DNA from 3 places in the Priestia flexa genome. Region 3 is predicted to be linked to each of the others. Evidence: a T-box and tRNA genes for the amino acid it is inferred to sense, from the RefSeq annotation. Region 3 holds a T-box; the other regions hold tRNA genes.
The links. The T-box of region 3 lies ahead of alaS (alanine--tRNA ligase). A T-box ahead of a tRNA ligase gene usually reads a tRNA of that ligase, here a tRNA-Ala.

Region 1: it encodes a tRNA-Ala, which carries the amino acid that the T-box ahead of alaS (alanine--tRNA ligase) is inferred to sense. The anticodon was not compared.
Region 2: it encodes a tRNA-Ala, which carries the amino acid that the T-box ahead of alaS (alanine--tRNA ligase) is inferred to sense. The anticodon was not compared.

Annotation. Positions count from the first base shown of each region.
Region 1 is NZ_CP090431.1:3,364,234-3,368,086, reverse strand. It holds rRNA gene LZP85_RS17355 (23S ribosomal RNA) at 1-1,200, shown strand, start outside; rRNA gene rrf (5S ribosomal RNA) at 1,306-1,421, shown strand; tRNA gene LZP85_RS17345 (tRNA-Val) at 1,434-1,509, shown strand; tRNA gene LZP85_RS17340 (tRNA-Thr) at 1,520-1,595, shown strand; tRNA gene LZP85_RS17335 (tRNA-Lys) at 1,601-1,676, shown strand; tRNA gene LZP85_RS17330 (tRNA-Leu) at 1,693-1,778, shown strand; tRNA gene LZP85_RS17325 (tRNA-Gly) at 1,795-1,869, shown strand; tRNA gene LZP85_RS17320 (tRNA-Leu) at 1,882-1,970, shown strand; tRNA gene LZP85_RS17315 (tRNA-Arg) at 1,980-2,056, shown strand; tRNA gene LZP85_RS17310 (tRNA-Pro) at 2,061-2,137, shown strand; tRNA gene LZP85_RS17305 (tRNA-Ala) at 2,143-2,218, shown strand; tRNA gene LZP85_RS17300 (tRNA-Met) at 2,242-2,318, shown strand; tRNA gene LZP85_RS17295 (tRNA-Ser) at 2,331-2,423, shown strand; tRNA gene LZP85_RS17290 (tRNA-Met) at 2,444-2,520, shown strand; tRNA gene LZP85_RS17285 (tRNA-Asp) at 2,525-2,600, shown strand; tRNA gene LZP85_RS17280 (tRNA-Phe) at 2,610-2,685, shown strand; tRNA gene LZP85_RS17275 (tRNA-His) at 2,694-2,769, shown strand; tRNA gene LZP85_RS17270 (tRNA-Gly) at 2,779-2,852, shown strand; tRNA gene LZP85_RS17265 (tRNA-Ile) at 2,857-2,933, shown strand; tRNA gene LZP85_RS17260 (tRNA-Asn) at 2,942-3,016, shown strand; tRNA gene LZP85_RS17255 (tRNA-Ser) at 3,024-3,114, shown strand; tRNA gene LZP85_RS17250 (tRNA-Glu) at 3,130-3,201, shown strand; gene glgB (1,4-alpha-glucan branching enzyme) at 3,401-3,853, shown strand, end outside.
Region 2 is NZ_CP090431.1:3,903,431-3,907,283, reverse strand. It holds gene sigW (RNA polymerase sigma factor SigW) at 1-561, opposite strand, end outside; gene LZP85_RS20205 (aspartyl-phosphate phosphatase Spo0E family protein) at 730-879, shown strand; gene rocF (arginase) at 918-1,817, opposite strand; tRNA gene LZP85_RS20195 (tRNA-Ala) at 1,969-2,044, opposite strand; tRNA gene LZP85_RS20190 (tRNA-Gly) at 2,067-2,141, opposite strand; tRNA gene LZP85_RS20185 (tRNA-Lys) at 2,151-2,223, opposite strand; tRNA gene LZP85_RS20180 (tRNA-Gln) at 2,228-2,302, opposite strand; tRNA gene LZP85_RS20175 (tRNA-Tyr) at 2,309-2,392, opposite strand; tRNA gene LZP85_RS20170 (tRNA-Thr) at 2,402-2,477, opposite strand; tRNA gene LZP85_RS20165 (tRNA-Val) at 2,488-2,563, opposite strand; tRNA gene LZP85_RS20160 (tRNA-Glu) at 2,586-2,660, opposite strand; tRNA gene LZP85_RS20155 (tRNA-Asn) at 2,666-2,740, opposite strand; rRNA gene rrf (5S ribosomal RNA) at 2,751-2,866, opposite strand; rRNA gene LZP85_RS20145 (23S ribosomal RNA) at 3,048-3,853, opposite strand, start outside.
Region 3 is NZ_CP090431.1:3,054,012-3,057,864, forward strand. It holds gene alaS (alanine--tRNA ligase) at 1-2,002, opposite strand, end outside; T-box leader at 2,136-2,349, opposite strand; gene LZP85_RS15785 (AI-2E family transporter) at 2,401-3,465, opposite strand; gene LZP85_RS15790 (YrzQ family protein) at 3,593-3,727, opposite strand; gene LZP85_RS15795 (hypothetical protein) at 3,749-3,853, opposite strand, start outside.

The DNA.
Region 1 (3,853 bases), 310 kb from region 3:
GTAACTTCGGGAGAAGGGGTGCTCTGGTAGGGTGTATAGCCCGAGAGAGCCGCAGTGAATAGGCCCAGGCGACTGTTTAGCAAAAACACAGGTCTCTGCGAAGCCGCAAGGCGAAGTATAGGGGCTGACGCCTGCCCGGTGCTGGAAGGTTAAGAGGAGGGGTTATCCTTTGGGAGAAGCTCTGAATCGAAGCCCCAGTAAACGGCGGCCGTAACTATAACGGTCCTAAGGTAGCGAAATTCCTTGTCGGGTAAGTTCCGACCCGCACGAAAGGCGTAACGATCTGGGCACTGTCTCAACGAGAGACTCGGTGAAATTATAGTACCTGTGAAGATGCAGGTTACCCGCGACAGGACGGAAAGACCCCGTGGAGCTTTACTGTAGCCTGATATTGAATTTTGGTACAGCTTGTACAGGATAGGTAGGAGCCTGAGAAGCCGGAGCGCTAGCTTCGGTGGAGGCGTCGGTGGGATACTACCCTGGTTGTATTGAAATTCTAACCCACAGCCCTGATCGGGCTGGGAGACAGTGTCAGGTGGGCAGTTTGACTGGGGCGGTCGCCTCCTAAAGAGTAACGGAGGCGCCCAAAGGTTCCCTCAGAATGGTTGGAAATCATTCGTAGAGTGTAAAGGCACAAGGGAGCTTGACTGCGAGACCTACAAGTCGAGCAGGGACGAAAGTCGGGCTTAGTGATCCGGTGGTTCCGCATGGAAGGGCCATCGCTCAACGGATAAAAGCTACCCCGGGGATAACAGGCTTATCTCCCCCAAGAGTCCACATCGACGGGGAGGTTTGGCACCTCGATGTCGGCTCATCGCATCCTGGGGCTGTAGTCGGTCCCAAGGGTTGGGCTGTTCGCCCATTAAAGCGGTACGCGAGCTGGGTTCAGAACGTCGTGAGACAGTTCGGTCCCTATCCGTCGTGGGCGTAGGAAATTTGAGAGGAGCTGTCCTTAGTACGAGAGGACCGGGATGGACACACCGCTGGTGTACCAGTTGTCTTGCCAAAGGCATCGCTGGGTAGCTATGTGTGGACGGGATAAGTGCTGAAAGCATCTAAGCATGAAGCCCCCCTCAAGATGAGATTTCCCATAGCGCAAGCTAGTAAGATCCCTGAAAGATGATCAGGTTGATAGGTCAGAGGTGGAAGCACGGCGACGTGTGTAGCTGACTGATACTAATCGATCGAGGACTTAACCAAAATGATAGTACACGAAGTACTCAGCGAAATGTTATCTAGTTTTGAGAGAATAAAAACTTAAAAAGAGTCTTGATTTCTTTCAAAAATGTTGTATAATGTAATATGTCTGGTGGCGATAGCAGAGAGGTCACACCCGTTCCCATGCCGAACACGGAAGTTAAGTTCTCTAGCGCCGATGGTAGTTGGGACTTTGTCCCTGTGAGAGTAGGACGTTGCCAGGCTGTTATATCAATGGAGGATTAGCTCAGCTGGGAGAGCACCTGCCTTACAAGCAGGGGGTCGGCGGTTCGATCCCGTCATCCTCCACCATGAATATGTTGCCGGTGTAGCTCAACTGGTAGAGCAACTGACTTGTAATCAGTAGGTTGGGGGTTCAAGTCCTCTTGCCGGCACCACTTTCGAGCCATTAGCTCAGTTGGTAGAGCATCTGACTTTTAATCAGAGGGTCGAAGGTTCGAGTCCTTCATGGCTCACCATTTTAAATACACACATGCGGGTGTGGCGGAATTGGCAGACGCGCTAGACTTAGGATCTAGTGTCTTTACGACGTGGGGGTTCAAGTCCCTTCACCCGCACCATTTAATTTCATAATGCGCGGAAGTAGTTCAGTGGTAGAACACCACCTTGCCAAGGTGGGGGTCGCGAGTTCGAACCTCGTCTTCCGCTCCACAAATAAGTCCTGCCGGGGTGGTGGAATTGGCAGACACACAGGACTTAAAATCCTGCGGTAGGTGACTACCGTGCCGGTTCAAGTCCGGCCCTCGGCACCATTTTAATAAGCGCCCGTAGCTCAATTGGATAGAGCGTTTGACTACGGATCAAAAGGTTAGGGGTTCGACTCCTCTCGGGCGCGCCATAAACGGGAAGTAGCTCAGCTTGGTAGAGCACTTGGTTTGGGACCAAGGGGTCGCAGGTTCGAATCCTGTCTTCCCGACCATTTCTGGGGCCTTAGCTCAGCTGGGAGAGCGCCTGCCTTGCACGCAGGAGGTCAGCGGTTCGATCCCGCTAGGCTCCACCAATTTAATACATTTATGATAATATGGCGGTGTAGCTCAGCTGGCTAGAGCGTACGGTTCATACCCGTGAGGTCGGGGGTTCGATCCCCTCCGCCGCTACCATATATAATATACGGAGGAATACCCAAGTCCGGCTGAAGGGATCGGTCTTGAAAACCGACAGGGGTGTTAAAGCCCGCGGGGGTTCGAATCCCTCTTCCTCCGCCATTATATTATTATCAAATTATCGCGGGGTGGAGCAGTCTGGTAGCTCGTCGGGCTCATAACCCGAAGGTCGCAGGTTCAAATCCTGTCCCCGCAACCAAAGTGGTCCCGTGGTGTAGCGGTTAACATGCCTGCCTGTCACGCAGGAGATCGCGGGTTCGATTCCCGTCGGGACCGCCATTATAAAAAGGCTCGGTAGCTCAGTTGGTAGAGCAAAGGACTGAAAATCCTTGTGTCGGCGGTTCGATTCCGTCCCGAGCCACCATCTATATGGCGATTGTGGCGAAGTGGTTAACGCATCGGATTGTGGTTCCGACATTCGTGGGTTCGATTCCCATCAGTCGCCCCATATAATTAAGCGGGTGTAGTTTAATGGTAAAACCTCAGCCTTCCAAGCTGATGTCGTGAGTTCGATTCTCATCACCCGCTCCATAATGGGCCTATAGCTCAGCTGGTTAGAGCGCACGCCTGATAAGCGTGAGGTCGGTGGTTCGAGTCCACTTAGGCCCACCATTTATTATTCCACAGTAGCTCAGTGGTAGAGCAATCGGCTGTTAACCGATCGGTCGTAGGTTCGAGTCCTACCTGTGGAGCCATTATATTGGGGAAGTACTCAAGAGGCTGAAGAGGCGCCCCTGCTAAGGGTGTAGGTCGCGTAAGCGGCGCGAGGGTTCAAATCCCTCCTTCTCCGCCAGTCGATTTTAATAATGGCCCGTTGGTCAAGTGGTTAAGACACCGCCCTTTCACGGCGGTAACACGGGTTCGAATCCCGTACGGGTCATATCTAAAAAGGTTTGCATTTATGCAAACCTTTTTTATTTATTTGAAAACCGTCTAATAAATAGATGGTTTTTTTATTTTCATAAAAATATTCAGAAAAGAAGGAAAAAACAGCTGCTTTATGGAATGTAAATTAGATAATAGAAATGATAGAAGAAAGGTTTATTTACTAGGTTAATTGTTATCAAGGAGGGGTATTTTTGAATTCGACTGTTCAACCTACTGATTTTGACATCCATCTTTATCACGAAGGAAATTTATTTCATAGTTATAAGCTTTTTGGGGCACATAAGTTAACAATAAACAGCACAGAGGGAGTACGTTTTTCTGTCTGGGCTCCTAATGCTTCTGCAGTAAGTATTGTGGGTGATTTTAATGAATGGAACGGTTTGAATCATCGGCTAGAGCGATTAAATTCTGAAGGGATATGGACAATATTCATTCCGTATCTTGAAGAGAATATGATTTATAAATATGAAATTACAACTCGTGATGGAACAAAACTACTAAAAGCTGATCCTTATGCTTTTCATAGTGAAGTAAGACCCGATACTGCTTCTAAAATTTATTATTTAGAAGGGTATAAGTGGGGAGATCAGTATTGGAAACGTAAGAAGAAACAACAAACTATTTATGAAAAGCCTATGTGTATT
Region 2 (3,853 bases), 850 kb from region 3:
CAAATGGCGAAGTCTGTTTCTTAAGGCTTCCCTTCCTCTATGAATTCTTGTCTTTACAGTACCAATCGGTAGCTCTAAAATTTCACTAATTTCTTTCAAAGAAAGTTCATCAATATATTTCAGCACAATAACTGTACGATATTTCTCAGGTAGCTTTAAAATTTCAGATTGAATTAAGTCTTGCAGCTCTCCTCTTTCTAATTCATCTTCAGGGAGTGCTTGGTCTGCAGCAATCTGTGAGTACATATTAAGACCTTCCGTTCCAGCTACTTCTGCATCTAAATAATAATCTGGCTTCTTTTTACGAATTTTATCAATACAAAGATTTGTTGCAATCCGATATAGCCATGTGGAAAATTTCTTGGATGAGTCATAACTGTGAATATTAACATAGGCTCGAATAAAAGCTTCCTGAGCCGCATCTTGCGCTTCTTCACGATTACCTAACATGCGATAGCATAGCTGATAGAGCTTATCTTTATGATATTCTACAATATCAGCAAACGCATCTTGATCGCCTTTTTTTACTTTTTTTATTTTCCGCTTTAATAATAACTCCATGTAAAAGTGACCTCCGCCCATTGCGGGATAGTATATATACGTTTACTTCTAATTAAAGTTTCATTCATGCTTAATTATTTTAACAAAAATTTGATGTTTATGTTTAAGATTTTTTAAATTGGGATATTTATGAAGTAAAAGACTATTATAAAGTGAGGAATGTCGCTGATGGAGAAAAATTTACTGGAACGAATTGAAGAGCATCGCCACATGATGTTAAATACTGCACAACAAACATCTCTATGTTCTAAAGAGGTACTGAGGTTAAGCTCAGAGTTAGATACACTATTAAACCAATATACAAAGCAATCAAACTAAATCAGCCCTTGTTTTCAACAACAAGAGCTGATTCTTTTTTATAGTAATTTTTCGCCGAATAAAGAACCCATCAACGCAACAGCCACCGTTGCTGTTTTATTACGCTCATCTAAGATGGGATTAACTTCTACAAACTCAGCTGAAGTAACGACGTTAGATTCAGCTAGCATTTCCATAGCTAGATGGCTTTCTCTGTAGCTAATTCCTCCAATAACAGGTGTTCCTACTCCAGGTGCGTCATGAGGGTCTAAACCATCTAAGTCGAGTGACAAATGTACTCCATCTGTTTTATCTTTCAAGTAAGAAATTGTCTCTTCCATAACATGTGCCATTCCAAGTCTATCAACTTCATGCATCGTGTATACCTTAATGCCAATCTCTTTAATTAATTCTCTTTCTCCTTCATCTAAAGAACGTGCACCAATAATCACAATGTTTTCAGGCTTAATTTTTGGCATGTATCCAAAAATATTTGTTAACGTTGGATGCCCAATGCCTAGACTAGCTGCTAGTGGCATTCCATGTATGTTGCCTGATGGAGAAGTGTCAGCCGTATTTAAATCTCCATGTGCGTCATACCAAATAACTCCAAGATTCTCATAATGCTTGCTAACACCGGCTAACGTCCCAATAGCAATACTATGATCACCACCAAGTACAAGTGGAAAATTACCATTTGTAATAACATGATCTACTTTAGACGCTAATCGTTCACTAGCATCTGCTACAGCCTTCAAGTTTTTTAAATTTGTTTTTAAATCATTATGTACTCTTTCTGCAGGAGCAATTTCAATATTCCCTTCGTCCTTAACCACATAACCAATATTTTCAATTCGCTCTACTACTCCCGCATAACGAATCGCACTTGGCCCCATGTCTACCCCTCGACGTGTTTGGCCTAAATCCATTGGTACACCAATAATTGATACATTTTTCATTTCTCTTTCTCCCCTTTTTATCTTTCATACTCCTATTGTATAGCTAAAAGTAAGAATGGCTCAACTCAACACTTTTCTGAATATATATACAACTTAAAAAGAGACAAAAAAACCTCTAAACCGTTGTTTAGAGGTGAATAATTTATGTAATTGGTGGAGCCTAGCGGGATCGAACCGCTGACCTCCTGCGTGCAAGGCAGGCGCTCTCCCAGCTGAGCTAAGGCCCCAACAAAACGAAATAATAATAATTGGAGCGGAAGACGAGGTTCGAACTCGCGACCCCCACCTTGGCAAGGTGGTGTTCTACCACTGAACTACTTCCGCATATAAGAGTGAGCCATGAAGGACTCGAACCTTCGACCCTCTGATTAAAAGTCAGATGCTCTACCAACTGAGCTAATGGCTCTTAATGGCTGGGCTAGCTGGATTCGAACCAACGCATGACGGAGTCAAAGTCCGTTGCCTTACCGCTTGGCTATAGCCCAATAAGATGGTGGAGGGGGGCAGATTCGAACTGCCGAACCCGAAGGAGCGGATTTACAGTCCGCCGCGTTTAGCCACTTCGCTACCCCTCCAGAAAACAATGGTGCCGGCAAGAGGACTTGAACCCCCAACCTACTGATTACAAGTCAGTTGCTCTACCAGTTGAGCTACACCGGCAACATGTTCATGGTGGAGGATGACGGGATCGAACCGCCGACCCCCTGCTTGTAAGGCAGGTGCTCTCCCAGCTGAGCTAATCCTCCAAATTTCTTGTATAAAATTAAGTGGTGACCCGTACGGGATTCGAACCCGTGTTACCGCCGTGAAAGGGCGGTGTCTTAACCGCTTGACCAACGGGCCATAAATGGCTCCACAGGTAGGACTCGAACCTACGACCGATCGGTTAACAGCCGATTGCTCTACCACTGAGCTACTGTGGAATCTTATAAAGCCTGGCAACGTCCTACTCTCACAGGGACAAAGTCCCAACTACCATCGGCGCTAGAGAACTTAACTTCCGTGTTCGGCATGGGAACGGGTGTGACCTCTCTGCTATCGCCACCAGACATGTTTTGAGATTATTCTCTCAAAACTAGATAACATTTCGCTGAGTACTAAGTTTACTGTCTAGCTACAGCTCCTAATTGTTCGGTCGTTTCACTTCTGTTATTGAAACCAAAGAGCGGTTTCCCCTATCAGAAGCTCCAACGCCTTTCACAATTGAACAGTCGCCTTCGCTTTTCTAATTTGGTTAAGTCCTCGATCGATTAGTATCAGTCAGCTACACACGTCGCCGTGCTTCCACCTCTGACCTATCAACCTGATCATCTTTCAGGGATCTTACTAGCTTGCGCTATGGGAAATCTCATCTTGAGGGGGGCTTCATGCTTAGATGCTTTCAGCACTTATCCCGTCCACACATAGCTACCCAGCGATGCCTTTGGCAAGACAACTGGTACACCAGCGGTGTGTCCATCCCGGTCCTCTCGTACTAAGGACAGCTCCTCTCAAATTTCCTACGCCCACGACGGATAGGGACCGAACTGTCTCACGACGTTCTGAACCCAGCTCGCGTACCGCTTTAATGGGCGAACAGCCCAACCCTTGGGACCGACTACAGCCCCAGGATGCGATGAGCCGACATCGAGGTGCCAAACCTCCCCGTCGATGTGGACTCTTGGGGGAGATAAGCCTGTTATCCCCGGGGTAGCTTTTATCCGTTGAGCGATGGCCCTTCCATGCGGAACCACCGGATCACTAAGCCCGACTTTCGTCCCTGCTCGACTTGTAGGTCTCGCAGTCAAGCTCCCTTGTGCCTTTACACTCTACGAATGATTTCCAACCATTCTGAGGGAACCTTTGGGCGCCTCCGTTACTCTTTAGGAGGCGACCGCCCCAGTCAAACTGCCCACCTGACACTGTCTCCCAGCCCGATCAGGGCTGTGGGTTAGAATTTCAATACAACCAGGGTAGTATCCCACCGACGCCTCCACCGAAGCTAGCGCTCCGGCTTCTCAGGCTCCTACCTATCCTGTACAAGCTGTACCAAAATT
Region 3 (3,853 bases):
AAAGCTCTAAGCTATAGCTTCCAACCTGAACAACGCGAACGATATCGCCATACTTCTCACCAAACAGCGCCATTGCACCCATTGCTTTTGCTTCATCAATTGCTTTATTTTCAATATTTACGGAAATGTTTTCCCAAATTTTTTCGTTTACAATCGTTTCAATCTTTTCAATTTCTTCCGCTGTTATTTGTCCAAAATGAGAGAAATCAAAACGTAAGCGATCTGGAGTTACTAATGAACCAGCTTGGTTAACATGCATTCCTAACGTATCTTTTAATGCTTGGTGAAGCAGGTGAGTTGCCGTATGGTTTTTCACGATTGCATCACGCTTTTTCCCGCTAATTGTTGCTGTGTAAGTTTCGCCCTTTACAAGCTCTCCGCTTCTTACTTCTACAGTGTGCACGTTCTGGCCATTCGGTGCCTTTTGCACATCTTTAACTGCTGCAACAGATGTGGCATTTGAGATTTCACCTTGGTCAGCAATTTGACCACCGCTCTCAGCATAGAATGGCGTTTGCTTTAAAATAACCTGTGCTTCTTGACCTTCCGTTACTTTATCAACAAGTTCTCCATTTAAGATAATAGCTTCAATGAACGTTTCCACTTCGTCTTTATCGTAGCCGACAAACTCACTTTCAACTGTTAACTCGCCTAATACGCCACCTTGAACTTGCATAGAGCTAGAATCTTGGCGAGCTGCTCTTGCACGCTCACGTTGACCTTCCATCTCGCTTTCAAATCCGTCATGATCTATTTTCATCTTTTCATCTTCTGCATATTCTTCCGTTAACTCAACAGGGAAGCCATATGTATCATATAATCGGAATACATCTTCACCAGAAATTGTATCACTGCCTTGGTCTTTTGCTTTTTTAATCATTGTTGCTAAAATAGCAAGACCCTCGTTTAACGTTTCGTGAAAACGCTCTTCCTCGTTTTTCACAACGCGCTGAATGAAGTCTGTTTTGTCTTTCACTTCTGGGTAGAAATCAACCATAATCTCACCCACAACAGGTACTAGCTCGTACATAAACGGACGATTGATGCCTAGTTTTTTTGCATAGCGTACAGCACGACGTAATAAACGGCGCAGTACATATCCACGACCTTCATTGGATGGAAGAGCTCCGTCTCCAACAGCAAATGTCACCGTACGAATATGGTCAGCAATTACTTTAAATGCAACGTCTTTTTCATCTTCTGTGCGGTATTTAGCACCTGAGATGTTTTCAGTTGCTTCAATAATTGGCATGAATAAGTCTGTATCAAAGTTTGTCGGTACATCTTGAATAACCGACACCATACGCTCTAGTCCCATTCCTGTATCAATGTTCTTCTTTGGTAGTGGTGTATAGGTATGATCAGGGTTATGGTTAAATTGAGAAAATACTAAATTCCAGATTTCTAAATAGCGCTCGTTTTCTCCACCAGGGTATAGCTCAGGGTCAGTTAAGTCGTTTCCATAAGCTTCACCACGGTCATAAAAAATCTCTGTATTCGGTCCACTTGGCCCTTCACCAATATCCCAGAAGTTACCTTCTAAACGAATAATACGCTCTTTTGGAACTCCAATTTTTTCGTTCCAAAGCTTGAATGCTTCTTCATCTTCTGGGTGAATAGTGACAGATAATTTTTCAGAATCAAAGCCAATCCATTTATCGCTCGTTAAGAACTCCCAAGCCCAGTCGATTGCTTCTTCTTTAAAATATTCACCGATTGAAAAGTTACCTAACATTTCAAAGAACGTATGGTGACGCGCTGTTTTACCAACGTTTTCAATATCATTTGTACGAATTGATTTTTGAGCATTACAAATACGTGGGTTTTGTGGAATAACGCGTCCGTCAAAGTATTTCTTTAGCGTCGCAACACCACTGTTAATCCATAAAAGAGATGGATCTTCATGAGGTACAAGAGAAGCGCTCGGCTCTACATCATGACCTTTTTCTTTAAAGAAATCTAAGTACATTTGACGCACTTGTGCAGATGTTAACTTTTTCATGATTGGTTCCTCCTTTAGAACTCTTCATTATTTATAGACAAAAACATAATGACCTAAAAGCAGCTTGCTTCATTACGCACAATACAATAGGGAGTTTTAGAAATTTGCACACAAAAAAACTCTCATCCCAAAAAGCAGGGACGAGAGTTTAGCTCGCGGTACCACCCTGATTATGAACATGTTAGAATGTTCATCACCTTCATCGCATTAACGCTGCTAAAACGGCAGGTTTTTCCTGCACTCAGGACTAGCATTCAGCTATTCTTTGTATCGCACCTCTTTCAGCCTTGGAAGTGCTTCTCTTATATACCAGTGTACAGCTTACTTGGTTCCTTCATTGTATTGTTTACTATGTAACGTTTTCTATGGCGATATTATGACAAATTCGGGTTGCTTTGTCAATGTTTCAAGGTATGCCCTCGCACATGTAAAATCGAAATTTTTACAATAGCTAAAATAGGAACAGCAATAATTAGCCCAAACACCCCTCCAAATTCTCCCCCAAGCAAAAGCGCTAAGATAATAAAAAGAGGGTGGATATGCAAGCTTTTCCCTACGATTAGAGGAGATAGAACATTCCCTTCTAGAAATTGAAGTACAAAGATAATGACGACAACAATTAATACGAGCTTCACAGAAACTGTCATGGAGAGAATTGCTGCTGGTACTGCTCCAATAATGGGGCCGAAATACGGAATAATATTCGTAATGCCTATGATTATCCCAAGCAAAAGCGCATACGGTACGTTAAAAAACCAAAATGCAGTCGTAGCAATAGCGCCTATGATGAGACAAACAAAAAACTGTCCTCTAAGGTAGCTTCCCAATGACAAGTTTACATCATGTAAAAAATGCTTCCCTTCTTCATGCCATTTCTTTGGCACAACATATGCGACAGCTTTTCGAACGAGGCCGAAGTCTTTTAGCAAGTAAAACACAATAAACGGAATAATAATGAGAATTAAAAATGAATTGACGATGGACTTAACCCCCTCCATCACTCGCAATAACCATGTGTTAACAGTTTGCTCTAAACCAACGATACTCTGCTCAATTTTTTCATGAACTCCGTTTGGTAGCGTTGAGGTACGATCATGAATTTCATGCACCCATCCCTTATACATCTCCGTAAGCTCAGGCAGCTGTTCATTTAATTCTTTTAGCTGAATAACGAAAAGAGGAAACCCTTTATAAATACCATAACCTATTCCACCAAAGAAAATGAGATAAATTAGTAAAATAGCAAGAGGTCGTGGAACACCTTTTTCATGCGTTTTCTCTACAATTGGATGAAGTAAATATGTAATAAAGGCAGCAATAAAAAAAGGCAGCATTGCTTTAAAAAACATCTCAAGAAATGGTAGCCAAACAAACTTTATTTTAAATAAAAGTAAAATACAAAGCAGTGCTAGCAAAAAAATCCCCAAACGATAAAACCATTTAATCGGTACCTCTTTCACAATAAACTCCTCCTCATCTTTATTTTTCAACAAAGAAAAGAGTTTATTCATGATGTTTTTTTAGATAACTTCCCATGAGAAAAAGCCCTTGCTAAGCAAGAGCTTTTTTGTAAAGAGACCAACAATGATTTTAGTGCATTGCTTTCATAACACGCTTGCGCATTTTTTTCATATTGCGCTTTGTGAACATCTCTCGGTCATCTGCCATTTTGAACGCATATGCCCCTAGACCAAAAGCAACTACTGACGGAATAATTCGATTCATCGCAAAGCCCCCCTAAATGAGTTAAAAATTCATTGTACGCTCATCCTCTGAAAACAAATCATCCAATGAGCTTAACGTGCCATCCTCTTCTACTTGGTGGGTATTAATTTGTCCTTTTGAAATCGT